Regions from separate parts of the Cutibacterium avidum 44067 genome, predicted to be linked through region 1. Evidence: riboswitches for the same ligand, from Rfam matches in the RefSeq annotation. Region 1 holds a riboswitch; each other region holds the start of a gene.

Evidence for each region. Region 1 has a riboswitch for cobalamin ahead of cobO (cob(I)yrinic acid a,c-diamide adenosyltransferase). Riboswitches for the same ligand answer to the same signal wherever they lie in the genome.
Region 2: it holds a riboswitch for cobalamin, as region 1 does, so the genes downstream of both, PALO_RS04860 (FecCD family ABC transporter permease) here and cobO (cob(I)yrinic acid a,c-diamide adenosyltransferase) in region 1, are expected to answer to the same signal.
Region 3: it holds a riboswitch for cobalamin, as region 1 does, so the genes downstream of both, PALO_RS07575 (ABC transporter substrate-binding protein) here and cobO (cob(I)yrinic acid a,c-diamide adenosyltransferase) in region 1, are expected to answer to the same signal.

The regions. Positions count from the first base shown of each region.
Region 1 covers NC_021064.1:1,842,727-1,850,777, forward strand. Annotated here, with positions in the region: gene cobT (nicotinate-nucleotide--dimethylbenzimidazole phosphoribosyltransferase) at 1-1,647, opposite strand, end outside; gene PALO_RS08495 (cobalt-precorrin-6A reductase) at 1,873-2,625, shown strand; gene cobA (uroporphyrinogen-III C-methyltransferase) at 2,619-3,395, opposite strand; gene cobBC (bifunctional hydrogenobyrinic acid a,c-diamide synthase/histidinol phosphate aminotransferase CobBC) at 3,395-5,827, opposite strand; gene cobO (cob(I)yrinic acid a,c-diamide adenosyltransferase) at 5,827-6,441, opposite strand; cobalamin riboswitch at 6,482-6,618, opposite strand; gene cbiT (precorrin-6Y C5,15-methyltransferase (decarboxylating) subunit CbiT) at 6,642-7,238, shown strand; gene PALO_RS08520 (DUF4118 domain-containing protein) at 7,279-7,968, opposite strand; gene PALO_RS08525 (energy-coupling factor ABC transporter ATP-binding protein) at 8,036-8,051, opposite strand, start outside.
Region 2 covers NC_021064.1:1,061,306-1,069,356, forward strand. Annotated here, with positions in the region: gene PALO_RS04855 (ABC transporter ATP-binding protein) at 1-738, opposite strand, end outside; gene PALO_RS04860 (FecCD family ABC transporter permease) at 735-1,754, opposite strand; cobalamin riboswitch at 1,916-2,036, opposite strand; gene PALO_RS04865 (hypothetical protein) at 2,590-3,888, shown strand; gene PALO_RS04870 (hypothetical protein) at 3,946-4,512, shown strand; gene PALO_RS04875 (hypothetical protein) at 4,519-5,148, shown strand; gene lpdA (dihydrolipoyl dehydrogenase) at 5,335-6,738, opposite strand; gene PALO_RS04885 (helix-turn-helix domain-containing protein) at 6,890-8,051, shown strand, end outside.
Region 3 covers NC_021064.1:1,657,746-1,665,796, reverse strand. Annotated here, with positions in the region: gene PALO_RS07605 (magnesium transporter MgtE N-terminal domain-containing protein) at 1-1,150, opposite strand, end outside; gene PALO_RS07600 (YflT domain-containing protein) at 1,258-1,764, shown strand; gene PALO_RS07595 (COX15/CtaA family protein) at 1,874-2,746, shown strand; gene PALO_RS07590 (aminopeptidase P family protein) at 2,799-4,295, opposite strand; gene PALO_RS07585 (zinc ribbon domain-containing protein) at 4,518-5,255, shown strand; RNA gene rnpB (RNase P RNA component class A) at 5,316-5,697, shown strand; gene PALO_RS07580 (hypothetical protein) at 5,714-5,914, shown strand; cobalamin riboswitch at 5,949-6,134, shown strand; gene PALO_RS07575 (ABC transporter substrate-binding protein) at 6,176-7,189, shown strand; gene PALO_RS07570 (FecCD family ABC transporter permease) at 7,186-8,051, shown strand, end outside.

The DNA.
Region 1 (8,051 bases):
GGCCACACACATCCACACCTCGTCGCAGACCTGTCCAACAGCGGCGTTGAGTCTCCCCAACTCGTCGCGAAAGAGCCGTCCGGCCGGGGTGTCGGGCACAACCCCCATCCCGACCTCGTTGGAGACGAGGATGACGTCGCGACGAGTACGGCGGATGGCGTCGGTCAGCTCATCAACCCGACTTCTCAAGGATTTCTGCCAGGTCCCGTCACCTGGATCAGCAGTCCAGGCTCCCACCTCGTCGAGAATCCGTGTGATCCACACCCCGAGGCAGTCCACCAGCACTGGGGAGTCGTCGTCAGCCAACAGCACCGAGGCGATGTCCTTGGTCTCGACGGTCTGCCACGTTGCCGGACGCCGGGTCCGGTGCAGCCGGATCCGCTCCTCCCACTCGGCATCGTCGGGATTTCGCTCGGAGGTGGCAACGTAGGTGACGCGAGAGCCATGGGGCAACCTCGACTCAGCGAAGGTCGACTTCCCGGATCGCGCACCCCCCAGAACCAGGACTCGACAAGGGGGAGCGCTCGTATCGAGGGCATCGGGAAGATCGGTCTCCCCAGTCACCTTGATGTCGGTGACGTCGGCGTCCTCGAAGGTGGCCATCTCGTTGAGGATGTGGGCGCTGGCCTGGACGATTGGCAGGGTGAGGATGGCCCCCGACCCCTCCCCCAGCCGCATCCCCAGATCCAGCAGGGCCGGAAGACCGAGTGCGCTGGTGGACGCGGTGATTCCCGGCTCGGCGCCGGCATGGCTGGTGATGATGAAGTCGCGTACCTCCGGGCAGATCGCGGTGGCCGTCAGAGCTGCCGAGCAGGCGATGACCCCGTCGATGAGCACCGGGACACGCCGGGAGGCCGCGGCCAGGATGTACCCCGCCATGGCAGCGTGCTCGAAACCTCCCACCTTCGCCAATGCCTCAACCGGGTGGTCGGCGTCGGGCTGGTTGACCTGGAGTGCGCGGGAGACGACACCGATCTTGTGCTGGTGACGACGGTCGTCCGACCCAGCGCCCTTACCCGTCACCTCAGCAGGGGAGCACCCGGTGAAGACGCTGATGAGTGCCGAGGCCGGCGTCGTGTTCGCGATGCCCATCTCGCCAGTGACGAGGATGTCTGCTCCCCCCTCGACAGCCTCCAGGCCGGTCTCGATACCGACCTCAAGGGCCTGGACGGCCTCGTCAGTACTCATGGCTGGGCCCTGGGAGATGTCATCAGTGCCTCGTCGCACGCAACGCTGGCGAATGGGCGCGTCGACCTCGTGGAGGGCACCGACGTCGGTGATCCACAGCTGCGCGCCCATCTGCCGCGACAACACGCTGATCGCTGCCCCGCCGGCCGCCATGTTGACCATCTGCTGGGTGGTGATCTCCTGAGGATCCGGGGAGACTCCCTGGGCCCACACCCCGTGGTCGCCTGCGAACAGCCCGACGACCGGGTGGCTCGGGACAGGGACCGGTACCTGTCCGTACATTCCCGCCAGCCGGATCGAGAGATCCTCCAACAGCCCGAGCGAACCCTCGGGCTTGGTAAGCACCTGCTGACGGGCTCGGGCAGCCTCCAGGGCCTTGGCGTCAGCTCCGCGAATGCCGCGCACTGTGCGGGCAAGCAGGCTCTCAGCGGACACGGATTCAGACAGTCGGGCCATCATGCTCCATCGTCGGGGACGCCGCCGCATCCCCCGGGCCTGTGTCCTCGCAGTCCCGGACGCCACGCACGTGCGTCGCAATGTAGTCCCACCCCGGTCGGGGCAGGTGTGCGCGGTTCTGGTCTGACTTCGCCTCTATAGCGTCACAGTGGCGGGACCGTCCCGGATTCACACCGGTGTTCCACCGCGGTCGAGGATCATTGTCCCACAGCCTGCTTTGATGGAGTCATGGACGTCCTCATTCTTGGCGGCACGACAAAGGCCCGGCAGCTGGCCACTCGACTGGTCGATGACGGGATCGACCTGTGCACATCCCTGGCGGGACGCACGAAGTCCCCACGACCCGTCCCAGGACCGACGAGGCTGGGCGGGTTCGGCGGTGTCGGCGGTCTCAAGGACTTCCTCACCGCCAACGAGGTCAAGGTCATGGTGGACGCCTCGCACCCCTTCGCCGCGACCATGCACGGCCACGCCGCACAGGCGTGTCTCGATCTCAACCTGCCGCTGGCCCGGCTGGCCCCGCCGAGCTGGCGTACCCAACCCGAAGCCGCGACCTGGCACTGGGTGGACGATCACGACGCCGCCGCACGAGTCCTTGCGGACCTGCCTGACGTCGTCCTGCTGACGGTGGGACGCCAACCCATCAGCCATTACCTGTGCCTCGGCCCGCGTCGGGTCATCGTGCGCTGCGTTGACGCTCCCGAGGAGGAGCTTCCCGAGGGCTGGACGGTACTGCAGGAGCGTGGCCCTTTCACCATGGCCCGGGAGCGTGAGATCTTCTCCGAGGGTGTGGCAACCGTCGTCTCGAAGGACTCCGGGGGCACCGAGCTGGACCCCAAGCTCCGCCTGGCAGCCGAGACCGACGTCCAGATCGTCATGGTGTCACGCGGCCCGGCCCCTGGTTGGGGGGACGAGCTCAGCGAGGTCGACGAGGCGGTGCAGTGGATCAACGCCCACCTCGCGACGGTGAAATCTCAGTGATCAGACGGTTCGTGGACCCGGGTCTCGTCGAGGTCCAGGCCCGCGACGTCTCCGACAACGGTGATGGCCGGCGGCTTGATGCCCGCTTCGACCATGTCCTCGGCAGCCTTCTCCAGGGTCGTCGTCAGGGATCGCTGGGTGAACAGTGAGGCATCCGCGACGACGGCGACCGGGGTGTCACCGGCAAGTCCGCCTTCCATGAGGCGTGCAGCGATGTCACCGATGTGAGCCACGCCCATGAGGATGACGAGGGTGGTGCCGGTCTTGGCGATCTGTGCCCAGTCGAGTTCGGACCGGGTGTCGCCGGGGGCGACGTGCCCCGAGACGACGGTGAATCCCTGAACCAGGTGACGGTGGGTCAGTGGGACTCCCATGAGCTCGGGGCCGGCCACGCAGGAAGTGACACCGGGAATGACGCGCACCGGGACGCCGGCAGCGGCGCAGGCCTGCCACTCCTCGCCACCACGTCCGAAGACGAAGGAGTCGCCACCCTTGAGGCGCACCACCTTGCGCCCGGCCCTGGCATGCTCGATGAGCAGCTCATTGATGCGCTCCTGCGGGACGTAGGGCCCGCGCGGCACCTTGCCGACCGGGATCTTCTCGGCGTCCGGATTCTCGTCCATGACGACGACCGGAGCGAGACGGTCGTGGAGGATGACGTCGGCCTGACGCACTGCCTCCAGCCCTGCAATGGTCAGCAGCCCGGGATCACCGGGACCACCTCCGACGAGAGTGACAGTGCCGGGAACGAGTTCTGGGGAGTAGGACATCAGTTTTCCTTGGGTTGGTGTGCTGTCAGATCGGAGATGGCTCGGGCGAGCTCAGCGTGTGTCTTCGTGTCACGGACGGCGACTCTGATCCAGCTGGGGCCGAGACCGGGGAAGGTCTCCCCGCGCCTCACGGCAAACCCACGATCAGCCAGGGGAAGACGCACCGATTCGCCGCTGATTGACGAGGTGTCGACGAGCACGAAGGGAGCCTCGGAATTGACGATGGCCAGACCGAGTTCTCGAAGGCGTCCGACGAGGTCGGCGCGGGCCGCGGGAAGCTCGTCGCGCAGCTGGTTGCGGAACCGAGACGCTTCCTCGGAGGTACAAGCGACCATGGCCGCGACGGCCGGGGTGGACACCGACCACGGGGTCTGGTGAGCCGCCAGACGTGAGATGAGTCGCGGATCCCCGACGACGTATCCGGCACGGACTCCGGCCAGGCCGTAGGTCTTCGTCAGGGAGCGCAGCACCAGCAGGTCGTCCATGTCATTGCCGATGAGGGACTGGGACTCGTCAGTGGCGTCCATGAAGGCTTCGTCGACGACGAGGATCCGACCCGGGCGGCGCAGGGTCAGCAGGTCGGACGCCGGGTGCAGCCGACCGGTGGGGTTCGTGGGATTACCGACGATGACGAGGTCGGCATCCTCCGGGACGAGGGCCGGGTCCAGTGCGAACCCGTCGGAGGCATTGAGGATGACTCGGTCGACGTCTATCCCGGCTGATCTCAGAGCTGCCTCCGGCTCGGTGAACTGAGGATGGATGACCGCGGCGTGGTGCGGCTGCGTGGTCGCAATGAGAGGAAAGGCCTCGGCGGCTCCGGAGGTGGGCAGAACCATGTCGATTCCCACACCTTGCATGGTGGCCAGGGCCTCCCGGGCCGGGGTGGCGTCAGGATAACGCGCCCAGTCGTGCTCGGTGGAGGTGATTGCGTCACGAAGCCACTGCGGTGGCTCGGGGACGCGGACGTTGACGGCCAGGTCAACCAGACCGTCGGCAATGTCGCTGTCCCCGTGGTGATTGAGGTCAGGCTCGGCATCCTGGGCCCCTCTCCCCTCGTGGAACCTCGCCACCTCACGGGCAAACCACGCCGCCTGGGAGGGCTGACCGGCCCAGTGCAGGTGCAGGTAGGAGGCCTGCACGGTGGGACGCCCCAGAGCAGCAGGGTCTCCCAGAGCTCCCTCGGCACGATCGGTGCCGTCGGGCATGGTGATGTGCCACGCCGGGTCGACGTCAGCCAATGGCGTCGTCGTGGTGCGGTGGAATTCGTGGCCGACGACGCTGATGGAGTTGCGGGTGGCGACCCGGTATCCCATCGTCAGTCTCGTCGCCATCGCCGCGTCCATCGGAAGGACGCCGGCCATGTCTCGCCCGTCGAGGTGGCGGCAGAGGTAGAGAAGCCCGGCGCACTCCGCGACGATCGGCATCCCGGCCTCGGCATGGGCGCGGACATCTGCCGCGAGCTCGGTGTTGTCCTCCAAATCCGTGGCGTGCATCTCCGGGAATCCACCGCCCAGGTACAGGCCCTGAATGCCGTCCGGAAGACGTCGATCGGTGAGGGGATCGACGTCAACGACCCGGAACCCGGCCGCCCGCAACATCTCGGTGGTCTCGGGGTAACGGAAGGTGAAGGCTCGCCCCGCGAAGATTCCGACCACCGGCGGCTCGTCGAAGGAATGGCCTTGCCAGCCAGCTGATTGCAGAGCAGCTCGCGGATCCCAAGGCTCGACGTCGAGGTCGGGAGCGGAATCGGCCAGGTCCATGACGGCGTCGAGATCGACGTGTTCGGCGATGAGATCACCCAGGCCGGCGACCTTGGAGGCGGAGTCCTCCCACTCCCCCGCCGGGACCAGACCCAGGTGGCGAGAGGGCACGAAGATCGACTCGGTGCGCGGAATCCGTCCCAGCACCGGGATGCCGAGTCGGTCGAGTCCGCGCACGACCTCGGCACCATGACGAGGAGAGGCGACCCGGTTGAGGATCACACCGGCGATCGTGACATTCGGATCAAACGTCGCCAGACCTGCCACCACTGCGGCGTGGGTGAGGGACGCATGAGCGGTGTCGACGACCACGACCACCGGGGTCTGGGTCGAGGTGGCGATCTCGGCGCTGGACCCGCGTCCGGTCCCGAGCTGGCCGTCGAAGAGGCCCATCACTCCCTCGATGACCGCAATGTCCGCCGCATCGGGGGTGACGAAACCATGGGCCAGCAGCGGGGCCATGAGCTCGTCACCACACATGACGGAGTCCAGGTTGCGGCCCGGACGACCACTGGCCATCGAGTGGTAACCGGGATCGATGTAATCCGGCCCAACCTTGAACGGCGCCACCGTCCGGCCAGTGGCACGCAGGGCTGCCATGAGACCGGTCGCTACGGTCGTCTTGCCGCCTCCCGACGCCGGGGCGGCGATGAGGATTCGTGGAATGCGCATCACCATTCGATCCCCGCCTGACCACGCTGACCGGCGTCGAAGGGGTGCTTGATCTTGGTCATCTCGGTGACGAGATCTGCGGCCTCGACGAGGGCTGCCGGGGCCCGACGGCCGGTGATGACGACGTGCTGGGTGCCGGGTCGGTTGACCAGTGTGTCGACGACCTCGTCGACATCGAGCCATCCCCAGTCCAGCGGGTAGGTGAACTCGTCAAGAAGGTAGAAGTCAAGCGCCTCGCTGGCCAGGAGCTCCGACACGTGTCGCCATCCCTCGCGGGCAGCGGCCTCGGGGTCATCGGCGGCATCGAAGGACCGTGCCCAGGACCATCCGGTCCCCATGACCTCCCATGTGACGGGCCCGCCGACGCCGGTCTCCTCGTGGAGTTTCCCGAGAGCTTGCAGGGCGTCCTGCTCGCCGACATGCCAACGTCCGGACTTCACGAACTGGAAGACGCCGACCCTCCACCCTTGGTTCCAGGCGCGCAGGGCGGTGCCCATCGCCGCTGTCGTCTTGCCCTTGCCCTCGCCGGTGTTCACCGCAAGAACTGGCCGTAACCGTCGCTGTCTGGTGGACAGTCCGTCGTCTGGTGTGGCGCCACTGCGCGCGTGCGGCATGAACGACCTCCTTGCGGGTCCGCGCCCGTCGGGTCACGGGACTTCCGTAACCTGACCCGCAGGATCGACCTGGCTCGCGCTGAGGCGCTCACAGTGGCGGGACCGCTCCGGATTCACACCGGATTCCTCCCCGAGGGCCATAGTCGATTGTGTCACACGGGTCGGGTTGTCCTCACCCGGCACTGCCCTAAGCTTCCCTCATGACCCATGATCCTGACGCCACCCTCCTCGGACGCACGCCTGGCCTCGACGAGACGCACTTCGCTCATGACGGCCTCATCACCAAACATCCGGTGAGGGCCGTCGCTCTGGCAGCGTTGCGACCCATGCCGGGCCAGCTGCTGTGGGACCTCGGCACCGGCGCCGGGTCGATCGGTGTCGAGTGGTGTCGCACTGATCCGACCTGCCGAGCCATCGGGGTGGAGCGCAAGGCAGAACGGGCCGCCAATGCCCGCACGAATGCCGCAGAACTCACTCTGCCCGGCCAGTTCGAGGTCATCGACGCCGACCTCACCAAGGGGCTGCCGGAGGGACTGCCCGACCCGGATGCCATCTTCATCGGCGGCGGGGCGACGGAAACTCTCGTCACCCAGTGTCGACCGCGTCTGCCCATCGGGGGACGGCTCGTCGTCCATGGGGTGACGATGGAGGCCGAGATGCTCGTGGAATCCTTGCACCGGGACCTAGGCGGCGACCTCATGAGGTTCGGCGTCGAGACCGCCGACAGCATCGGCCGACTGCGGGGCTGGAGACCGGCCCGCACCGTCGTGGCGTGGACCTGGCAGCACACTGAGTGACGACGAGCCACCCAGTGTGCACAGTTGTCTGATCCTGGACTCAGCTGATCTGGGAGGCCAGCAGGCAGGCAGCCCGCATCTGCTCGGCGGTGGGGCGCACATGGCGAGACGCCGCCGAGACTCGGATGTAGCCACCGGTCGCCGGGAAGCAGATGAACCGGTCGGTGGGAAAACCAACCCGGGAAGGATCCTCCAGCCCGACATCCGTGCGCATGGTGGTCGAGTTCTGGACGACGGCCTCCCCGGCCGGCGGATTGCCGTCCACCCACACACCTGCCTCAGCCCCGACGAGACTGGCGAGTTTCTGAGCGATGTCGTCATGGCTCAGCCCGCCTGAGCGAGCATCGAGTGCCGAGGCAACATATCCCTGGCGCTGCTCGGCCAGGTCCGAGGCCGTCAGAGCCCAGCGCGAGATACCGGCGATCGCGGCACCGACTGCGAGAAGAACGATCGTCACCTCGATGTCAGGGCGAGAGGCGATCTTCATGCTCCGGTACGGGAATGTCAGGAAGAAGTCGAAACTGAGAGCGCTGACCACGATGACCAGCGCGTCAACGAGCCAGGATCCTCTCAGACAGAAGAAGACGATGACGAGAACGAGTACGAGGGCGGCTGCGGGTGCGACGAAGACGTCGATGAGGGCGCTCAACACCGCGCAGACGGCGATCGGTACGACAACCGCGCCAATGATCAGCGCAGTACTCGACGATGACCTGTTCATGACGACCATCGAACCACCGCAGCGGTCACCCCATCAAACGTGACTCATGTCGCTGGTGTCACGAGGCAACACGGCGTCACCGTGAAGTGCTC
Region 2 (8,051 bases), 780 kb from region 1:
GATGGGGTCGACGTGGCGCGTGAGCCTCATGCCGAATGCCTTGCTCACCTCGCCACGGGTGAACACGTCATGTGGTGGACCCTGGGTGAGCACGCGTCCCCCTGCGAGAACGGCGACGTGATCGGCGTACCGCTCGGTCAACGTGAGGTCATGGATCGCCACGACGACGGTCTGGTCGAGGTCACGGATGAGTGCGAGCAGGTGATGCTGCTGGGCCAGGTCCAGGTGGTTGGTCGGTTCATCCAGCATGAGTATGGGAGTGCGCTGGGCCAGCCCACGGGCCAGCATGACTCGACGGCGCTCTCCACCGGACAGTCGTGAGCAGGGCCGATCGGCGTAGTCGGACATGTCGACCCGGTCTAGTGATTCCATGACGATGCGATGCTCGTCCTCACCGCCGTGGTCCCACGGCCGTCCATAAGGGGTACGTCCCAGGGCGACGAGTTCACGCACGAGCAGGTCACCAGGTGGTGAGTCCTCCTGGGCGACGAAGGACACCTGGCGTGCGCGTTGTCTGGCCGAGAGACGTCGGAGGGGGACATCGTCGAGGAACACGTCTCCGGCGGCCGGCCGGCTGATTCCGGCGATGGCACGCAGCAGGGTCGACTTGCCCGAACCGTTGAGCCCGATGATGGCCGTGACGGTACCGGGCTCGAAGTCCAGATCGACGTCTCGGACGATGGTTCGCCCCTCGACCTGCGCCGCGAGACGTCGTGTGGTCAGTCGGGTGCCCATCATGCCCCCGCGTACTGGTAGTGGCGCCGTCCCAGCAGTAGTAGGAACACCGGGGCGCCTAGCAGACCTGTGACGATGCTCAACGGAGTCTCCTGCGGGCGGCTTGCCACCCGGGAGAGGACGTCGACCCACACGAGGAAGAGTGCGCCGAACAGAGCGCTGACCGGCAGGACGACGCGATGGCGCGGTCCCACGAGGAGCCTGGTGAGGTGGGGAATGACGAGGCCCACGAATCCGATGCCGCCGGAGACCGCGACGATCGCGCTCACGAGGATGGCCTGGACGATGAAAAGGGCGACTCTCAGGCCGGTGACCGGAACCCCGAGCGAGGAGGCGAGTTCCGGGCCTGCTGCTAGCGCGTCGAGCCACCTGGATCCAATCATGAGCAACAGCAGGGTGACGACGACCACCACCGCCGTCGGCACGAGGGTCTGCCAAGAGGCGCCTGCCACGCTGCCCAACAGCCAGAAGAGGACGGACTGGGCCGATTTCGGGTCGTTGCTGTGGAAGACCAGGAAGCTCGACATCGCGCTGAAGGCTGAGGACATGACGACACCGGTGAGGACGAGCCGCAAGGGGCTCAGACCTCCCTGGGCCATGGCGATGCCGAACACGGCCGCGGTCGCGACGAGGGCACCGAGAAGGGCACCCAGGTACAGCGAGTACACGCCGAAGGCCGCCAGCGTTCCCGTGGTGATGACGGCTGTCGCCCCGACGCTGGCCCCTGCCGAGACCCCGAGCATGTAGGGATCGGCCAACGGGTTGCGTACCAAGGTCTGCATGACGGCGCCGCCGACGGACAGTCCGGCCCCGGCGACGACGGCCAGCACCGTTCGTGGAAGTCGCAACCCCCACACGATCTGGTCCACGGTGGCCTCGACGCTGCCTCCGCGCACGTGTACATCCAGGACGTGCCACGCCTGTTCGATGGGCAGCCGGATCGTGCCGAAGGCCAGCGAGAGCACGACGCTCAGGATGAGGGCAACCGCCAGGACCAGCAGTACGGGCCCGGCGGGCAACCGGTGATCCTCGTGGGCCCGCGATGACGTCGATCCGTCCGACAGTTGCCGTTGCCCGGGCGAAGCGCAGGGATGGGTGTCTCGATGGCGGACATGTGGCAAAGGAACTCCTGGCGGTTGACGCCCATCTCGCGAGGCGTACGGCGGCTGCATTCGCCGGGAGGTTTTCGGGCTCGGGGTCGCGCGGCTCGTCCCCTTCCCAGGTGTCTCCACCCAGTGGGCTCGCGGCGAGCCATCACCCACACCGCTGCGCGTCAGTCCTGGATTCGCACCAGGTTCCCTGACCGGCGAGACGCACCGTACCACGCAGGTGGTGAATCGTCCCACTCATTCATGAACCCGCCCCGAGAATCGAAATCTCCATCCCGAGCGACATGTCCCAGAAGTGGCGGATGTCTCACTCGTACACTGTCTACAGGCGAGGTCATGCAGTGGTGGCGGCCCGGAAAGGCGACGTGCAGACTCGGTATGTATCCACGAGATGAAACAAAGGCTGTCGACGGGTTTCAGTGGTCTTGTTGCTGCCTGGGGGCCATTGTCCCAGTTCGGTGTCCGATCACATGCTCGTCATCACGGGTTCATGTCCTGTTCACAACCGCGTCATTACTGGATATTCCAGATCGCCGCCCTTTGCGAATTGAACCTCCGCGTCGCTAGCATTGGATCGCAGATCCTCCCGGGGTGGTTGCCTATTCTCCTTGACAGGGGCGTGCATCTTCTCCTTGACAGGGGCGTGCATCTTCTCCTTGACAGGGGCGTGCATCGACTTCCACAGGGGCTCTGTGAAGCACGTCAATTCCTATGGATGCGAATCCGTGAGGAGTATGAAAAAGCCATGCCCTTGAAGAGACGTCCAGGGCGCAGAGTCCTCGCGGCGGCTGCCTCGGCAGTCCTCGCAGTGTCTGCCATGATGCAGGTGCCGGCGGCTCACGCCGTCATTCCACCCAAGCCGCAGGGCTATCCGATCGCGCACCTCTATGAGTCGTGCACGGATGCCTCCGCCCACGCCCAGGGATACCCCGAGTGGCATTACGGTGAGACGGGACGACGCTACCTCAGCGACGGCACGATCCAGTTCACCAACCGCACCGATCAGGTCGTGCCGTACACCGGCACGATCGAAACTGAGAGCAACCACGCCATTTCGGCGACCTCGGCGGCGAAGCTCCCCTCCGGATGGAACACCACCGCCAAGTCTGACATCGGCCTCAAGCTGTCCAATGGCTGGGTCGAGGGTGAGACCGTCGGTCCCGTTAAGCTCAAGCCGGGTGAGTCGATCCGCGTCGAATACGGCGTCCTCGAAAAGGACTTCGTCTCGATGTTCGTCACCTGCCGCGACGGCGTCCTACAGAACTCCAACGGCGCTAACGTCATTCGCGGCACCGGTCCGGCCGAGCGATACGCCTTCGTCTACCTCATCCACGCCGACGGCTCCATCTCGGATCTGGCGATGCAGATCCCGTCGCGCCACGCGGGTGCCAACAGCAAGCCGATGGGATCGGACGCCTACACCGCCATGTCGGGCCCCAGCCTGGAGTCCGTGGCGAAGCCGACCGACCACGTCGTCGAGCCCGCCGTCGCTCCGCAGAAGGATCCGTCCTGGCCGGCGAAGGGTCAGACCTGCCGTGCCCGCGACATCGCGTGGTACCCCTACGACATCTCGTCGATCCAGCCCACCTACCGCAAGCCCGGCTACTCGACGGACTTCCTCAACTGGTCGAAGGCCCCCTACGACTACCACCCGGTGACCGACTTCGTCGTGGGTGCCCAGTACAACGGGTACGCCAACTGGATGGGTCGCTACGGCCGCCTGCCGGCAGGATGGCTTGGCAGCGTCGGGGCCACCAACCGTGCCTACATGCCCGTCGGAACCGCCCTTGGTGCGGTACACCTGCAGCCCGGTGAGCGCGTGCGCGTCACCTATGGCACGACGATGACCCGCGTGAACTATCGCGAGATCCACTGCGGCAGAGACGGAAAGTACAGCTTGGTGTCGAACTACGGCACCGCCTCGGCGCCAAGCGGTTTCTGGGCCGAGGCCACCGTCACCTCCCGGGACGGCAGCGTTCGCAAGATTGACGTCACTCCCGACAAGTACCGCCAGGTTCCCCTGCCGACTCAGTCAGATCGCTGATCTCGGCGTCCTCAACACCACGACCACCGTCAATCCCGACCACGAAGGAGAACACTCATGATCACCCGACTGCTTGCCGTTCCCGCAGCCCTCGCCGCCTCGGCCGCTTTCACGGTCGTTCCGGCCCAGGCCGCCGCCCCGGCCCAGGCCGCCAACCCCACGACGATCGGCGCCTCCTGCGCCAACATCGGTGAGACCGGCCAGACCATCACCCGGACCCGTAGCTACTTCGACGGCTCGGCCGGCACGTGGACCATCTCGAACTACAACGACGAGCCGCTGCCCATCACCCGGACCATCACCGAGACCAAGACGAAGACCTGGAACGTCTCGGCCGGGGTCGACTTCCCGATCCTCGACCTCATCCACGTCACCTTCTCGACGAGCTACACCGACAGCCAGTCCTACGAGGTCGGCGACACCGTCGGCCCGTACAACCTGGCTCCGGGCAAGACCGCGGTCCTGCGTGCCGGATGGGTCGTCTCGGACTTCCGTGGCCAGCACACCGTCTGCGGCACCGATCACACCTGGAAGGCCAACGGTGGTGAGTTCACCGCGAGCCTTCCGAAGGAGCGTCACATCGCCATCAGCACCCGCGACAACGACCCCTCCCTCGAGGCCTGATCGCCCATGGGATTCCTGACACACCAGGTGCGTCGCGGGGTCACACTCGCGGCGGCGGCTGCCCTGTCAGTGGCCCCGTTCGCCGTCTCCGACGCCCATGCGGTCGAGTCGGCCTCCGCCAGTGACCCCACCCAGTTCGAGCTGCCGCAACGGTGGAACTCCGACTACGAGCCGGGAACCGAGTGCTCGACCCCCGGTGAGAACGGCACCTACCTGACGGCCAAGAAGCGTTGGTTCAAGCAGACCGACGCCTCCAGCGTCGCGAACAACACTGCCAATGCAGTGCCCGTCTCGACGAAGGTGAAACAGTCGCGCACCCAGACCCTCCAGGTCAGCGCAAAGGTTGCCGGTCAGGGTGACCTGGCCAAGATCATGACGCAGACCTTCGGGTTCACCTACGTCAACGAGGTCCACTGGTCGCTCAAGCAGGTCGTCGGGCCCTACACCCTGCCCGCCGGCAAGGAAGGACGTCTGGCCTGGGGATTCATCATCCTCGACGCCGATGCCCAGAACGTCCATTGTGCGCCGAACCTCAGCTGGCAGGCCACGGGTCGCCCGTACCACGTCTCGGCCCCCGAGAGCCGGTACGCCGAACTCCAGATCGACAACCCGGAGTACGAGGACCTCTCGTACTGACACCGGATACCAGAGATCGAGGGGCCGCGGTCATCTGCGGCCCCTCGATCCGTCTTCGTCGTGGGTCTCCTGCCCGCCATTCGCGTCTTCGAACCCGCTCTGTGTTGGCAACACCGGGGCTAGTGGCCCAGACGCCGAGGCGGGGCCCCGTCACCAGGACCCCGCCTCAAGCCATACATGAGAACGTCAGATGTTGATCATCTCTCCGCCGATACCCTCGACAGCATCCTTGAGGGCCTCCGACAGGGACGGATGCGGGAAGATGTTGCGGGCGACCTCGTCAGTGGTGATATCCCACATCTGTGCCACGGTGAGGGCCGGGATGAGCTCGGACACGTCGTGTCCGATGATGGTGGATCCCAGCAGCTCGTTGTGACGGGCGTCGGCGACGACCTTGACGAAGCCGGACCCGTCACCCATGCCCCAGGCCTTGCCGTTGGCCGAGAACGGGAACCGTGACACCTTGACGTCGTAGCCCTGTTCCTTGGCCTGGGCCTCGGAGTAGCCGAAGGTGGCGACCTGCGGCTGACAATAGGTGACCCGAGGGATCATGGCGTAGTTGATGGGCATGGTCTGCGCCCCGGCGATGGTCTCGGCGGCGACGACGCCCTGGGCCTCGGCGGTGTGGGCCAGCATGAGCTTGGCCGTGCAGTCACCGATGGCGTAAATGCCCGGGACGCTGGTGCGCATGAAGTCGTCGATCTCGATGGCGCCGCGTTCGGTGAGCTTGACGCCGGTGGTCTCCAGGCCGTACCCCTCGACCCGCGGGGCGAAGCCGACGGCCTGCAGGACTCGGTCGGCCTCGAGCACGGTGGACTCGCCACCCTTGGCCGGACTCACCGTGACCTTGACCTTGTCTCCCGAGTCGTCGATCGACTCGACCTTGGTGCCGGCCATGACCTTGACGCCGAGCTTCTTGTAGGCCCTGGTGAGTTCCTTGGAGACCTCGGGATCCTCGTTGGGGACCATCCGGTCAAGGTACTCGACGATGGTGACCTGGGCACCGTAGTTGGCCAGGACGTAGGCGAACTCGGTGCCGATGGCGCCAGAACCAGCGATGATGATCGATCCGGGGACCTCGTCGGAGAGGATCTGCTCCTTGTAGGTGACGACGCGGTCCGACAGCTGGGTTCCCGGCAAGGTCTTGACGGTGGACCCAGCGGCGATGATGCAGTTGTCGAAGGTGATCTCGTCGGACACCTGACCCTGCCCGTCCTTGACGACGACGGACTTGGGCCCGGTGAACTCGCCCCACCCGGAAAACTCGGTGATCTTGTTCTTCTTCATGAGGTAGTGGACACCCTTGACCATCCGGTCGGACACCTCACGCGACCGGCTGTAGGCCTTGCCGAAGTCGACGGAGATGTCGCCGCCGATGCCGAAGGCGCCAGCCTCCTTTGTGACGATGTGCGCAAGTTCCGCGTTGCGCAAAAGCGACTTGGTGGGGATACAGCCAACGTTGAGGCAGACACCGCCCCAATATTCCTTCTCGATGATGGCGGTCTTCTTGCCGAGCTGAGCGGCACGAATGGCGGCAACGTAGCCGCCAGGGCCAGCTCCGAGGACAACAACGTCAAAATGTGAGCTCATGGGTAACACTCTAGTGGGAAGGTCGGTCTGTGACGATGATCTCACTGAGGAGACTTCTGTCGGGTTGCGACTGGCCCCTTCTGCCCCGCGGTTCAACCTCAGATCTGATATATCCTTGTCGGAAGACTTCATCTCGTCGAAAGGATCTGCTGTGGACAACATCACCCCAGCTGCCGTCGGTCGCCTCATCCGCGACGCACGCAAGCAGCGCGGCATGACGCAGAACCAACTGGCGGAGCTCCTCAAGACCTCCCAGAGCGCCATCCACCGGGTCGAGTCAGGCACACAGAACCTCTCGCTGGAGTACATCAACCGCATCGCCGAGGCCCTTGAGTCCCCCATCATCACCCAGCCGGGTGGCGGCACGATGAACTACCGCATCGAAGGCGGCCGCCAGCTCGAGGGCTCCATCGAGGTGCGTTCCTCCAAGAACGCTGCCGTTGCCCTGCTGTGTGGCTGTCTCATCAACCGTGGCCGCACTGTGTTGCGCGGAGTCGCTCACATCGAGGAGGTCAATCGCATCCTTGAGGTGCTGACGTCCATCGGCGTCACCTACGAGTGGTCCGAGGACGAGCGCGACCTCACCCTCATTCGTCCTGCTGAGCTCAACCTTGACGACATGGACGTCGAGGCCGCCCGTCGCACCCGAAGCGTCATCATGTTCCTCGGCCCACTGATGCGCTTCTATGACTCCTTCAAGCTCCCCTACGCCGGCGGCTGCAACTTGGGCGCCCGTACCGTCGAGCCTCACCTCCAGGTCCTGCGCGCCTTCGGTCTTGACGTCGTCGCGACCGAGGGTTTCTACCAGTGCCACATGACGGATCGCACGGTCAAGGAGCGTCACATCGTCCTGACCGAGCGCGGCGACACCGTTACCGAGAATGCTCTGCTCGCCGCAGCCCAGACTCCGGGCGTGACGATATTGCGCAACGCCAGCCCGAACTACATGGTTCAGGACCTGTGCGTCTTCCTGTGCCAGCTCGGCGTCAAGATCGAGGGCATCGGGACGACGACCCTGCGCATTCGTGGCGTCGAGAACATTGATGTCGACGTCGAGTACGCGCCGTCCGAGGACCCGATCGAGGCCATGAGCCTCCTCACGGCAGCCGTCGTCACCAAGTCCGAGCTGACGATCACCCGCTGCCCCATCGAGTTCCTCGAAATCGAGTTGGCGATTCTCTCCGAGATGGGTCTGGACTTCGATCTCTCCCCCGAGTACGTCTCCCACAACGGATTCACCCGTCTGGTCGACGTCACCGTCCGCCCGAGCGAGCTGCGCGCGGTCGCGGACAAGATCCACCCGATGCCCTTCC
Region 3 (8,051 bases), 180 kb from region 1:
CATTGACGACCGGGACCGCGACGAGGTTGTAGGTGGCGAAATAGCGGCTCACCGCACCCACCGGGGCGTCCGTGCGCATGGGCTCGAGATCAGTGTCGATGATGGCCGAGACCATCGTCGAGGGCGGTTCGCGCAGCAGACGCTGGACGTGCACCGCTCCCAGGTATCGACCGGTCGGGGTCTCGGTGGGAGGACGACACACGAAGACCATGGAGGCCTCGGCAGGGGTGATGTCCTCGTTGCGGACCAGGGCCAGCGCGTCGGCGACGGTGGCATCGGGGGCGACGATGACGGGCTCCGGGGTCATCATGGCACCGGCAGTGAACTCGGCATAGGCCATCAGGGATCGGACGTCCGCGGCGTCGTCAGGCTCCATGCGGGCCAGCAGCTGATGGGCGGTGGTGTCCGGCAACTCCTTGATGAGGTCCGCGGCGTCGTCGGGGTCCATCTCCTCGAGGATGTCGGCGGCGCGGTCAGGATCGAGGACGGTGATGAGGGAGACCTGCTCGCCCTCCGGCAGCTCCTCGATGGCGTTGGCGAGTTGGTCGTCGTCAAGGGCCATGGCCACCTCGGCGCGACGATGGGGATTCATGTCATGCAACTCGCGGGCCATGTCGGCCGGTTTCATCTCGTGCATCTCGGCGATGGTGCGCTCGGTGGACTGCCGGGAGGCCAGCACCAGGGAGGGTACTTCGCGCCAGTCGACGATGGTCGGGTTGCTGGGGGTCTTGCGGATGAATCGGCCCCGTCCGGACTCGGCCAGGGCCACCTCGTTGATCTCCCACTCGCGGCTGCGCACCGGGGCCATCGAGACGTCCATCACCCACACCTGCTTGCCATCGCGGGTGAAGGTACGGTCGAAGAGGTCCTCGACGACGAGGGTCTCGGAGACGCGGCGGGAGAACACCTGGGTGTTGACGGTTCCCGAGATCATGATCTGCACCGCGTCGATGGCGTGCACCCGGACCATGGGCACGAATATCCGCCGACGTGCGAAGAGCTCGACGACGAGGCCGCGCACGAGTGGGGCGCGGCCGGGGGTACGCATCTGGACGACGACGTCCCTGACCTTGCCGACCTGATCGCCGTTGGCATCCATGACGGGAAGGCCACGAATCCGGGAGATGAATACCGACTGGGACCTGTTCACCTCGCACAATCTACCCGGAGGGCCAGTAACGATGCCGTGACCGATGACGGAGGACTGTCGGTGGCTGTCCGTATACTGTGGTCCAGACCAAGGAGGTAGCCGTGACGATGAGTGTGATGCCGGGCAGGGCAGATGCCATGATCAATCTTGAGTACCCGCAGTCAGTCGTTGTGGTCGACGATTACGAGACGGCCCAGAAGATTGTCGACGAGCTGTCCGACAAGGAGTTCCCGGTCGAGAACCTGTGCATCGTCGGAACTGACCTCAAGACGATGGAGAGAGTCACCGGTCGTCGTACCTGGGGCTCGGTGCTCGGCCAGGGGGCCGTCTCCGGACTCGGCATGGGTCTGCTGGTCGGCCTCATGATGATGTTCTTCACCACCGGCGAGGCCATTTTCGTGGTGTTGCTGACAGGGCTGCTCGTGGGCGTCATCATCGGCATGATCACGGCTGCCATCACGTATGCGATGTCGGGTGGGGAGCGCGACTTCAACTCTGTCCAGCAGGTTGTCGCCACCCATTACGAGGTGCTGGCTGAGCACAAGGTGGCTGCCAAGGCCCGTGAGATGGTTGCCGAGATGCCCTTCATGAGGGCCAAGGCTTTCCAGGGCTGATCCTCTCCGGGTAGACCCGCCGACAAGTCCGGGCGGTGGTGGTGGCAGGATCGTGGCCATTCGAGCCCAGGTCCATGACTGACGGCAATCACCACCAGCGAGGATTTTCATGACCAACACCGTCGCCACCAGAAACGCCGTGCCGAAAGGGGTGACGATCCTCTTCGGGATCACCGCCGTCGTCATCACTGTCACTCTGGCCCTGGGATCAACGGTGTGTGCCACCGATGCGTCAGCATCCTGCCCGAACTGGCCCGGCTGCTATGTCGGACGCCTGACTCCGATGGATGCGACCCAGCCATGGGTGGAGTTCATTCACCGCGTCATCTCGGCCTCGGTCGGCATCTTCGCGGTCGCGAGCGTCATTGTCGGAATCGTGTATCGGCGGGCCGACAAGCTGCTCGTCGCCCTGCCGATCGTCGCCCTGCTGGGCGCACTGACTTCCGGGATCTTCGGCATGATGACGATCAAGTGGGGGATCAACGCCGTCGAGGCGTCCTTCGACCTGCTGGCCGCCATCATCTCGATGGGTGCGATGTGGCGGGCCTTCTTCGTCTCCCGTAGGTCGCGCTCCCCGTGGATCTGGAATGGGCGTACCAAGCTCGGCGTCGGTGCCGTGGTCTTCCTCGTCGTCGGTCACTTCTTCGCCATCCAGGTTGCTGGCCCCGGGTCGCTCACCCGTTGCATGGGCTGGGCCATGTTCGTGCGCGGTGCCGGCGATGGACCGTTGGCCGGCTGGGTGGCTCAGCAGGCCATTGCGGGCATCGGGATGATCCTGGCCATCGTCTTCCTGCTGGCTCGCTGGGGGCGTCGCAATGGTTGGGACATCCTGTGCGCCGTGCTCATCGTCATCGAGATCGTCGCTGGGATCCTCATCGCCGTCAATGGGTCGAACCACGGCCTGGGAACCCTGCACGCCGTCCCGACCGTCCTCATCCTGTGCCTCACCATGACGGCGACGATGCGCAGCGCCAGGGGCTGAAACCCCCGGGCGCTGCGCATCGGCAGTGCTTGTGATCAGCGGGTGCTGATGATCAGTGGGAGGTGCGTCCCCAGATGTCGGCCATCCAGGCCTCGACCTCGTCGATCTGACGTGGGCAGTCCTTGGACAGCCACTCGGGTTCACCGTCAGTGATGCACAGGTCGTCCTCGATGCGGACACCGATGCCACGGAACTCCTCGGGGACCAAGAGGTCCGTCTCCTTGAAGTAGATGCCCGGCTCGTCGGAGACGCACATGCCCTTCTTGAGCGGTCCGGAGTAGTCCTGACGACGTGCCTGGTTGCAGTCGTGGACGTCCATGCCGAGGTGATGGGAGGTGCCGTGGACCATCCAACGACGGTGCTGGCCGCCCTCCGGGGAGAGGCATTCCTCGACGCTGACTGGCAGGATGCCCCACTCGTGCAGGTACTCGCAGATGACGCGGATGGCCGCCTGGTGGATCTCTGCGTGGTCGTGTCCGACCTTGGCGACGGCAGCGGCGGCGTCCTGGGCCTCTAGGACGGCTTGGTAGACCCGACGCTGGGCCGGGGAGAACGTGCCCGAGATCGGCAGGGTACGCGTGATGTCGGCGGTGTAGAGGGAATCGACCTCGACACCGGCATCGATGAGGATGAGCTCTCCGGGACGCAGGTCCCCGTCGTTGCGCACCCAGTGCAGGGTGTTGGCGTGGTCACCGGCGGCACAGATCGAGCCGTAGCCGACCTCATTGCCGAGGTGACGGGCGACCCGTCCGAAGGTGCCCTCCATCCAGCGCTCACCGCGTCCCTTGCGCACGGCCTCCGGGATCTCGGCGATCATGGACTCGAAGCCGACCTTGGACTTGAGGCAGGCGTCGCGCAGCTGCTCGACCTCCCAGTCGTCCTTGCAGAAACGCGCGGCTGAGGAAAACTCGTAGAGCTCCTCGTCGGCCTCCTCGGAGCCCTCGGGGCGCAGGGAGTCGACGGTCGCGGTGACGTTCTCGTCGGCGTCACGGATGACACGAACCGTCACGTCGCCGGCTGCCAAGGCGCTGTTGAGCTGAGAGATGTCGCGGCAGGTGAGCCCTGTCATGGCTGACATCTCCTCCAAGGACTCACGCTTGCCGACCCACATCTCGCCGTAGGTCGGGTCGGCGTAGAACTCTCGGTCCGTGCGCGGGGCACGCGGCTTGAAGTACAGCACGTCGCGGGTCTCGGCGGTGGTGTCGACGACGAGCACCGCATTGGGTTCCCGGTCGGTGCCCAGGCCCGAGTAGTAGGCGAAGGCGGTATTGGGACGGAAGGGGTAGTCGCAGTCGTTGTTGCGGCGCATGAGATGCCCAGCCGGAATGACGAGTCGGTCCCCGTCGAAGCGGGAGGCCAGGGCGTCACGGTGGGCAGTCGCCGAGGGCACGGAGCCGAGCGGCTCAGGAAGCTCGTCGGGGTAGGGGGCCCAGTCCGTGGGGATGAACTCGACGAAGGCTTTGGAGAACGGGGTCTGACGCTTGGGGACCTTCTGTTCCTCGGCCTGCTTCATCTGTTCGTTCAGATCTGACGACCTCGTCTCGGTCATATGTGTCGGGACCTCCGTTGGTTGATGGTGTGACTTCCAGTGTAGGTGTCGATGACATGGGCGTACTCGTCAGTGATGTCCTTGAAGGGGAACGAGATCGATGTCGGTGTGTTCGATCAGGCAGGATGCCGTCTACGCGCATCACCCTACCGACGGGAGGTAGGCTGAACCCCACATGTCAACAGGGCCTGCTCAACGGGGCCAGGAACGCAGGAGGTCAGCGTGAAAGCCGCGGCACAGGATCAGTGGAAGCTTCTCGATCTTGCACGGACTGACCGTCTGATCGCCCGGGCCCAGCACCGTCGTCAGACCCTGCCCGAGCTGGCCGAGCTCAAGGACCTCGCGGTCCAGCGCAGGGCCCTTGCCGAGGAGGTCGTCGCCAAGTCGACCGCGCTGTCGGACGCCAAGATGGAACAGGAGCGCATCGAGGGTGACCTCGAGCCGGCCCGTGCCCGCATGGATCGCAATCAGAAGACCGTCGATTCCGGTTCCGTCACCGACCACAAGGCCTTGAAGGGGCTGACCGAGGAGATCGAGCATCTCGGGCGACGCATCAGCCTGCTGGAGGACGCCGAGCTCGACGCCATGCAGGCCGTCGAGGACGCCGAAGCCGCTCACTCCGACGCGGATCGTCGTCGTATCGAGCTGGATGGGCACATCCGCACCGTCCTCGCGTCTCGCGATGCCGGTCTCAAGGGGATCGACGACGAGCTGGTCGAGTTGTGCCGGTCTCGCGAGACCCAGGCGGGTGGTGTCCCGGCTGATCTCCTCAAGCTCTACGAGATGCTGCGCGAGCGCACCGGGATGGGATGTGCCAAGCTCGTCCACGGGGTGTGTGAGGGATGTGGCATTGCTGCGAATCCGGCCGACCTGCGCACCTATGCCGCAGCCGCCGAGGACGATGTCGTGCGTTGCGAGGAGTGCGACCGGATTTTGGTGCGCACCGAGGAGTCCTTCTGAGAATTGCGCCGTTGCCCGTGTGGCGACGATGCGGCAATGACCGTAGAATCGACGGTCGGACGAGCCATCCGGGTGATCGCGGCAGTCTTGAGCTGTCGAGGAAAGTCCGGGCTCCACAGAGCAGGGTGGTGGGTAACGCCCACCCGGGGTGACCCGCGGGACAGTGCCACAGAAAACAAACTGCCGGCTTTCGGGCCGGTGAGGGTGAAACGGCGGGGTAAGGGCCCACCGCGTCATCGGTGACGGTGACGGCACGGCAAACCCCACTTGGAGCAAGGCCAAGAAGACCGTGAGGTCGCGGACGTGTTCGAGGGCTGCTCGCCCGAGCGTCCGGGTAGGCTGCGCAGCCGAAAGGCTGGAGGATGCCAGCAATGGCGTTCACAGATGGATGATCACCGGCCCTGAGGGGCCACAGAACCCGGCTTACAGGATGGCTCGTCCCTCCTATCATCAGGTCCATGAAGTTCGGAATTCGTACTCCCAGCCTGTCCAGAACCATCTCGGCCAGGACGCGTGGTCGAGTCACGAGGACCGTCAAGCGCACCCTCATCCCCGGTTACGGCCGTAAGGGAATGGGCTGGCTGCGAGATCCACGTCGAGCCGCCTACAACAAGGTTTACCGGAAGACGACGATGCGTTTCGGTGACCTGTTCAAGTGAGGTAACCCCTTGGAGGAAAACATACGAAGGGGATGCTAACATGCTCACGTCAGGTTGCTGGTGACCCCACCAGCGCTGGAATCCGGTGAGAAGCCGGAGCTGACGCGCAGCGGTATGACTGATCTGCCCCGGCGAACGCCACTGGTGCCATGAGCACTGGGAAGGAGCCGGGAACGGAGACGAGGTCGAGCCCGAAGACCACCTGACGCCGTCCTGTCGGTACCCGGTCGCGCACGCCGAACACAGAAAGCTGGCTTCCTCATGCCCGTCACCCCGTCATCCCTTCGCCGCGTCCTCGTGGCATCGGTGGTTCCCGCCGTCCTGCTCGCCGGCTGTGCCGGTGCCCCCAAGGACTCCGCCTCATCGTCGTCCCCCTCGGTCTCAGCGTCGGCTTCTGGTCCGATCACCATCACCAACTGCGGACAGCAGGTCACCCTCGACAAACCAGCCACGAGGGCAGTGACCCTCAATCAGGGAGCCACTGAGGACGTGCTGGCCATCGGCGGTGAGTCCAAGCTCGTCGGCACCGCCTACCTTGACAGTGGGATCCCGGCGAAGTGGAAGAAGGCCTATGACTCGGTCAAGGTGCTCTCCAAGGAGTACCCGTCCAAGGAGACCTTCCTGGCCGCCAAGCCTGATCTGGCGCTGTCCTCGTATTCCAGCGCTTTCACGGACAAGGCCGTCGGCACGCGTGATGAGCTGAAGAAACAGGGAATTGCCACCTACATCAGCCCCTTCGGCTGCCCCAAGGGCACGCCCTCGGCCGAAACCACCTGGGAAAATGTCTGGAAGGAAATGACCGAGGTGGGGACTCTCATCGGCGTCAAGGATGCGGCTGACAAGGCCATTTCCGAGCAGCGCGATGCCCTCAAGGAGGTCACCGGGAACAAGCACGGCACCGGGACGTCGATCGTCTGGTTCGACTCGGGAGACAAGACCCCGTTCATCGGCGCCGGACATGGCGGACCCCAGCTCCTCATGGACGCTGTCGGTGCCAAGAACCTCTTCGCCCATCTCGACGGCGGTTGGGCAGACGGCTCCTGGGAGAAGATCGTCGCATCCAACCCTGACGTCATCGTGGTCGCCGATGCCAGTTGGTCCACGGCGACGTCGAAGATCGACTACATGAGGAAGGACCCCGTCCTCAGCCAGATGAAGGCCGTCAAGGAGAACAAATTCGTCACCGTGCCGTTCTCCCAGAGCACCCCTGGTGCCGAACTCGTGGACGGTGCGAAGACCCTCAATGACGGTCTGGCGAAGATCACCGGCAAGTGAGTCGTCAGCGTAGTTGGCTGATCACCGGCATCCTCGCCATGGCCTTGGTCGGCAGTGTCCTCGTGGTGCTCGGGACCGGGGCGGTACACGTTCCTGTCCATGACGTCGCGAGGGTGGTGGCCCGACGATTCCGCCTCATCGAGGGCGCCGACGTCACCGTTCTCGATGATCAGATCGTGTGGCAGCTGCGGGCTCCGCGCGTCATCGGATCGATGGCCGTCGGCGCTTTGCTGGCGATGTGCGGCGCGGTACTGCAGACCCTGACCGGTAATGACCTGGCCGATCCCTATCTGCTCGGCATCTCCAGTGGAGCCTCGGTGGGTGCGGTCTTCGTCCTCATCATCGGAATCTCCAGCACTCTGGGGCAGTCCGTCCTCATGACACTGGCCTCCTTCGGTGGGGCGGTCGGGGCCCTGACCATGGTGCTGGCCATGGCCACTGGCAAGTCCGGGGAGTTACCCGCCAGCCGGACCATCCTGGCCGGGGTGGCCGTCGGACAGTTGTGCGGCGCGGCGGTGTCCATGATGATCATGGTGTGTGGTGAGTCGAACGCCGCTCGATCAGCCCTGTCGTGGACCCTCGGGTCGTTCACCGGTGTGAGATGGGGATCGACGATCACCCTGGCCGTCGCCACCGTTCCGGCCCTCATCGCCGGGATGGCATTGTGCCACACCCTTGACGCCTTCGCCTTCGGTGACGTCAGCGCGATGTCCCTGGGAGTACCGGTCAACACCGTGCGCTGGATGATCATGGTTGGCACCGCCCTGCTGACCGCTCTCAGCGTGGCCTTCGTCGGTCCCATCGGATTCGTCGGGCTGACGGTCCCACACATCGTGAGGTTCTGGACCGGGCCACGACACGC